DNA from 2 places in the Psychrobacillus sp. NPDC093200 genome. Region 2 is predicted to be linked to the other one. Evidence: riboswitches for the same ligand, from Rfam matches in the RefSeq annotation. Region 2 holds a riboswitch; the other holds the start of a gene.
What was found. Region 2 has a riboswitch for FMN ahead of ACQKNZ_RS12955 (ECF transporter S component). Riboswitches for the same ligand answer to the same signal wherever they lie in the genome.
Positions count from the first base shown of each region.

Region 1 (3,426 bases), on a different contig from region 2:
AAGCTTTTTATTTTTTTATAAAATGCTTTCTCTGGAAAAAAGCATTTTACTTAATAAGCTTATTTGAGTACTTTTTGAAATGATACTTAACGTTATTCTGCTATATAACCGTACTTTTCGAGGGCAGAGAATACAGGCTTTAACTGAATATAACCTTCCCCTATAACTTCCTCGTTTATCATTATTAATGGGTAGAAAAACTCATCATTTGCAATTTGATTAGCAATTGACAGTTGTTTTTCGTCTTCTATTGGCTTTTCTATATCAATATATAAAAATGTTATTTGATGTCCAGGAAATTTTCTGGTAATTGCAGCTTCTAACCATTCATACGTGTCCTTAGAAGAAGGAGCATTCACACAGCTTGCACATACTATATCGGCACCGTAAATTTCAACAGTGAGTTTTTCTTGTGCCATAAAATACTTGTCCCCTTTAACTTATATATTATTTTACCCATCTATATTATAAAGGGGATACGGAAATACTGTCAAAAAGCGAATATCCTTTAAATGATAGAGTTTTAATATGATAGCTTTAGTCATGATTGTTTCATGCACTAACGGTTGTTGATTTAGTTAGTCTGAAAGTCCAGGAATGCAAATCAACTAAAAGGTGGTAATACGAAGAAAGCCTCTACGTCGAATTTTTATGATACAATACTAATCAAATAGAATAATTTCCTTCGGGGTCGGGTGAAATTCCCAATCGACGGTGTTGAGATTATATCTCTAAGCCCGTGAGCCGCTTTTAGTGTGCAGGATTTGGTGCGAGTCCAAAGCCGACAGTTATAGTCTGGATGGGAGAAGGAGTAAGCAAAACATTTTAAAATGGCAATTTTAAAATGTATTTTTTGCTATGCACTTTCATCCCATCACAACCGTGTTGGGAATTTTTTTATTTTACAACAATTTTATATTATTCCTTCGGGGTCGGGTGAAATTCCCAATCGACGGTGTTGAGATTGTATCTCTAAGCCCGTGAGCCACTTTTAGTGTGCAGGATTTGGTGCAAGTCCAAAGCCGACAGTTATAGTCTGGATGGGAGAAGGAAGCAACGCAAGTAGACTTTTGAAAATACATATTCACTAGTCTTATTTGACGAAGCCAAATTTACCTCTCATCGAAACTCCGACAAAAAATGTTCGGGGTTTTTTATTTTGAGAAAGAGGTGAGGAAGATGTTTACAGGGATTATTGAGGAGCTAGGGACTGTTCAGCAGATGAATATGTCTACTCAATCGATGGAAATTTCCATTGGAGCTAGCAAAATTTTAGAAGATGTACAGCTTGGCGATAGCATTGCTGTAAATGGTGTGTGTCTAACTGTTAAAAAGTTTACGAATGATCTGTTTGTGGCAGATGTGATGCCTGAAACGGTTAAATCGACAAGCTTACAGCAACTTAAAAAAGGTTCAACAGTGAATTTAGAAAGAGCAATGTCTGCAAATGGCAGATTCGGCGGTCATATTGTTTCTGGACATGTCGATGGTGTTGCAACGATTCTTCGAAAGAGACCAGCTTCCAATGCAGTATATATCGACTTAGCAATGCCAAAAGAATTGCTTTTTAACTGTTTAATGAAGGGCTCAATCACCATTGATGGTACAAGCCTGACGATTTTTAATGTAACAGATTCTATAATTACTGTTTCTTTAATACCACATACCTTCAAGGAAACGGTGCTTGGCTTAAAACAGACTGGAGAAATTGTCAATATTGAAACGGATTTAATTGGCAAGTATGTAGCAAAGCATCTAGCCAATCAAAATACAGGAAAAGTGACAGTTGATTTCTTACAAAAAGCCGGATTCTAAAGGAGTGGAATGAAATGAATACTATAGACGAAGCAATCGTTGCATTAAAGCAAGGTGAAATCATCATTGTAGTCGATGATGAAAATCGAGAAAATGAAGGTGATTTTGTCGTAATAGGTGAGTATGCAACACCTGAAAACATTAATTTTATGGCAGTGCATGGTCGTGGCTTAATATGCACACCCATTTCAAATGAAATTGCAGAAAGATTGTCATTAGACCCAATGGTAAATAAGAGCACGGATTCACATCAAACAGCCTTTACCATTAGTATTGATCATAAATCAACAACAACAGGCATTAGTGCATTTGAACGATCTTATACAATTCTTGCACTATTAAATAATCAAGCTGTAGCAACAGATTTCAACCGTCCAGGACATGTATTCCCTCTTATCGCAAAAAAAGGGGGAGTTATAGAGCGTCGTGGTCATACAGAAGCAGGTGTAGAACTAGCTAAATTATGTGGTTCAAAAGAAGTCGCTGTTATTTGTGAGATTATGAACGAGGACGGTACAATGGCACGCATGCCACAACTTGAAAAAATTGCAGAAAAATTTCAAATGAAGTTTATTACGATAGAAGATTTAGTGAAATACACAGAAGCGAATTATAAAGCTTACGTAAAAGGAGAATGAGCATGGGACAAATTTTTGAGGCACAGCTAGTCGGTACAGATTTAAAAATAGGAATTGTAGTAGGAAGATTTAATGAGTTTATTAATGACAAATTATTAAGCGGTGCACTAGACGGTTTAAAACGTCACGGAGTTGAGGAAGGAAATATTGATATCGCTTGGGTGCCAGGAGCATTTGAAGTACCATTTATCGCAAAGAAAATGGCAAATACGAAAAACTACGATGCAATAATCGGCTTAGGTACTGTAATACGTGGATCTACTACGCACTATGACTATGTATGTAATGAAGCAGCAAAAGGCATTGCAAAAGCAGGCCTAGATACGGGTATACCTGTTATTTTTGGTATAGTGACAACGGAAAATATTGAACAAGCAATTGAGCGTGCAGGAACAAAAGCTGGAAACAAAGGCTATGACAGTGCGGTTTCTGCAATTGAAATGGCGAATTTAAATCGTTTATTTTAAGAAAAGAGAATCGATACACGTGACATTGCATAAAATATAATTGGTTGGCTGTGAATACTGGCAAAGTGCTATTTATGAAATTAACCGACAAATCTTTAAGCAATTCTTATTGAGAATTACCTATTCTCGCTTTTCCAATAGTATATTTAAAGCACCTCTGAAACATGTACTGGTTTATTTGTACATGTACAGAGATGCTTACGTTTTCAGTGAATTAGCCTAAGTTATTTACTAGATTGAGGGAAACTTGTAAATTGTATAGACGCCATCCTTAAGAGGAGCTGCTGTTAAACAGCTATAAGACTACGAACGGTAAGTTGTCCAAGATATCTGCCGGGATTTGCAGAATATCCTATTACTGTTGGGGAAGTAACAGTAGCATTGATGACAATACGACCTGTATTTCCTAATAAACCAACTGCTAAAAGAGCATCTCCTGATGCAATTGCTACGTCCTGAGAGCTACCAGAGTTAGCATCGGTAAATAAAGGAATAGTTGCTATAAC
Region 1 covers NZ_JBNNVC010000003.1:36,086-39,511, reverse strand. Annotated here, with positions in the region: gene ACQKNZ_RS13730 (YuzD family protein) at 93-419, opposite strand; FMN riboswitch at 678-815, shown strand; FMN riboswitch at 919-1,056, shown strand; gene ribE (riboflavin synthase) at 1,180-1,815, shown strand; partial or broken gene ribB (3,4-dihydroxy-2-butanone-4-phosphate synthase) at 1,830-2,414, shown strand; gene ribH (6,7-dimethyl-8-ribityllumazine synthase) at 2,456-2,920, shown strand; gene ACQKNZ_RS13710 (hypothetical protein) at 3,208-3,426, opposite strand, start outside.
Region 1: linked by a shared signal. The riboswitch ahead of ribE (riboflavin synthase) and the one ahead of ACQKNZ_RS12955 (ECF transporter S component) in region 2 are both predicted to bind FMN.

Region 2 (3,426 bases):
TGTAACTCAGCAATTTGAAGTAAATGCTCTAACTGACTTTTAAAGTCCTTTTGAAATGTTGATGATTTATAGTCTCTCCCTCGTAAGTAATCTTTCACAAACTGGTGAACCGAATAATCTTTTTGATTGGGAATAAATCTAGTTTCATTTTTATTAAAATAAGATAGTGTTTGGACTACTAATTCTAATCTTGACCAGAACAATTTTTCGTTTCCCCTTAGCTCCCAGCCATTAAACAAAGGTTCTGTATATCCAGTTAACTGTTTTAAACCTTTATGACTAATCCTTAGTAGAGAATCTTCCTCTTCAATCCAGTTGTTTTGTTGGAGTTTAAACAACTGCTGCTTATATTCTTCTTGTGTTAACTTCGGATAAATAGAGAAAAAACGATGTAGATTAAAATAAGTGACATCTTGAATGGTTTGTCCAGATTTTTTCCCTTTTAATAAGTAAAAGGAAGCCATTGCTGACCGTTCCCCATTAAATTTTTGAATAATATTTAGTAATAGTTGGCTAAAATACAATTTAAATACCTCACAGTTTGAAAGTATTTTTGTTGAAAAGAAACGTAAACAGCTTTAGAATGAATAAGATAGCTAATTCTTATAAGTAGAATTAAAGGAGAGAATATACTAATGGCAAAATATACTATAGTAGATAAAGATACGTGTATCGCATGCGGAGCTTGCGGAGCAGCTGCTCCAGACATATATGACTATGACGATGAAGGTATTGCCTTTGTTATTTTAGATGATAACACGGGAACAACGGAAGTTCCAGAGGAACTGATGGAGGACATGGAGGATGCATTTGAAGGCTGCCCTACCGATTCCATTAAAGTTGCTGAAGAATCATTTGAAGGCGACGCTCTAAAATTTGAATAGTATATTAATGCCAAGAAGGATGACTAGCTCATTTTTCTTGGCTTTTTATATTTCTATAAACTTAAGTGGCAGGTTAATGCTATACCTACAAAAAAATAAAAACCGCAGACAAACTAGAAATTGTCTAGTTTGCCAGCAGTCATACATATCTTTAATTTATATTTGGAACTTTAAACGACTCGCTCACCTTGTCTAGTATAGGCTTCAATCGTTTAAATAGAACAACCATAACAATTGTAACTATAATACCTTTTATCAGATTAAACGGTAAAATACCGTAAATGATAGAATTAAATAAAGCTGTTCCTGTTTCCGCTGGGAAGTTTAAAAAGTACGAATACATTGGTAAGAAAACGTAATAATTTAACAGGCTCATACCAAGAGCCATACAAACTGTCCCGACGCCTAAGCCGTAAGCAATCCCTTTAGAGGAAGAAACTTTACGATAAATGACATAAACAGGTGTCAAAAACAAAATACTAGTTGCGAAGTTAGCCATATGACCGACTGGAACGCCTGTGGGACTTCCTGAAAAGAACCAATCTAGTACGTTTTTCATGAAAGCTACAATGATTCCTGCAACTGGCCCCATTGTGATAGCAGCAATTAACGCTGGGATATCACTGAAGTCAATTTTCAAATAAGCTGGTAAAACTGGTAACGGAAATGCAAGCAGCATTAAAACGAAAGAAATACTACTTAGCATTGCGATTGCAATAAGCATTCGCGTCTTACTTTTTGCCATAAATCCTCTCTCCTTTTGCGATTCACTCCACAAGAAGAAAGGTTCAGTTCGTTATCAATACTCAAAAAATCCCTTAAGCAAATAAAGCTTAAAGGAGAAAAAGGTACACTTAAATAAGCGTATCCGTATAAGAGCATACGAAAAACGACTGCACCTTCACCTTCTCCCATCCAGACTATACTGTCGGCTTTGGAATTTAACCAAATCCTGCCTTTTACGGCTCGCGGGCTCAAGAAAAAACTCTTCTAATACCGCCGATCGGGAATTTCACCCTGCCCCGAAGATGAATCAATATTTTATTGTCATTCAAGATTATCTTGAATTACAATCATTTTATCAAACTATATTAATATATGCAATACAACTGTTTCGATTTAAGTATATTAACAGATGAACCTTTTTTATGAAATTAAAGTACAGTGATTTTTTGTTCACCTTATATATAACTGTAATAAATAACTCTTTCCGACTATAAAACTTGCCTGAACGGTCATAAATTTTTCTATCCGGTTATAAATCTCGTCCGAACGGTCATAAATTTTTCTATCCGGTCATAACTCTCGTCCGAACTGTCATAAATTTTTCTATCCGGTTATAAAACTCGTCCGAACAGTCATAAATTTTTCTATCCGGTCATAACTCTCGTCCGAACGGTCATAAATTTTTCTATCCGGTCATAAAACTCGTCCGAACAGTCATAAATTTTTCTATCCGGTTATAACTCTCGTCTGAACGGTCGTAAATTTTTCTATCCGGTTATAAAACACTTTTTTCGTATAAAAAAACCAATAAAAAAATCGACCGACTAATTAGTAGGTCGATTCTTTATTATTCAGTAGTTCATCATGTACCCATTAGGGCCAATTGGGATTGGTAAAGTAGCTGTCAAATCAAATCGATCCCATTGCTTCTGTACAACATTTTCTAGACGAACTGTTTTATCGAAGCTTGCAGCTGTTAATGTAAAGGCTTCAATCATAAGAATAGAATCTTCATATTCCAATGTTGCCAAATCTAATGCTTCGTCAAATGTTATTACAACCGTGTTGCCTTCCTCTGATACCTCATAACTAACATCTTTCGGTACAACAGTCGTATAAAGATCATTTGCTGATTTTGGCATATCTTTAAAAGCATTCTCAAACTTAGCATCCTTTGGAACAAGGAATGTCAGTCCGCTATTCATTGTGTGTTTAAAATACATTCGTTCTTTGTTTCCGCTTGCCAATTCCTTTTTCCCTATTACTCCTACTTGGTCCCAATTGATAGCTGTGCCATCCTCACTTAATCGTTCCAGGAAGGAAAAATCCGTAAAAATATGACGGATTGTATCAGTATACACTCCGGAAGTAGCTGAAGCAGCATCATAACCATGCCCTTTAGGTAAATAGTGTTGAAGCGTATCGCCATCTGAAACTAAATTACCTTGCAAGGGCAAATATTCCTCGAACCCTAGAGCAGATTCATCTATAGTGCTTGCATATTTTTCATATAACTGAAGACTATTTGGCAATCCGTCAGTAAAATCTTCGTTTATTTTATCCTTAGGTATAATTATTGTGATTGGGTAAGCTTCTGCCCCTTCTGTTACAGAAAAATGAAATGGAATTCCATCATTTAAATCATCTTCATATACAGTTCTAGCGTTGTTAAAGGCTTGAACTGGCACTAATTCACTTTCGACAGCTAAAGAATTGACTACATCATTTGAATTTTCTATAGCCGCATCTTCCTTGGCTTCCATTCCGCCCTCTGTTGTTTCTACCTCAGAGGCAGGAGCAACGTCCAACGTTCTCA
Region 2 covers NZ_JBNNVC010000002.1:1,040,862-1,044,287, forward strand. Annotated here, with positions in the region: gene ACQKNZ_RS12945 (helix-turn-helix domain-containing protein) at 1-524, opposite strand, end outside; gene ACQKNZ_RS12950 (ferredoxin) at 636-884, shown strand; gene ACQKNZ_RS12955 (ECF transporter S component) at 1,036-1,629, opposite strand; FMN riboswitch at 1,784-1,918, opposite strand; gene ACQKNZ_RS12960 (hypothetical protein) at 2,462-3,426, opposite strand, start outside.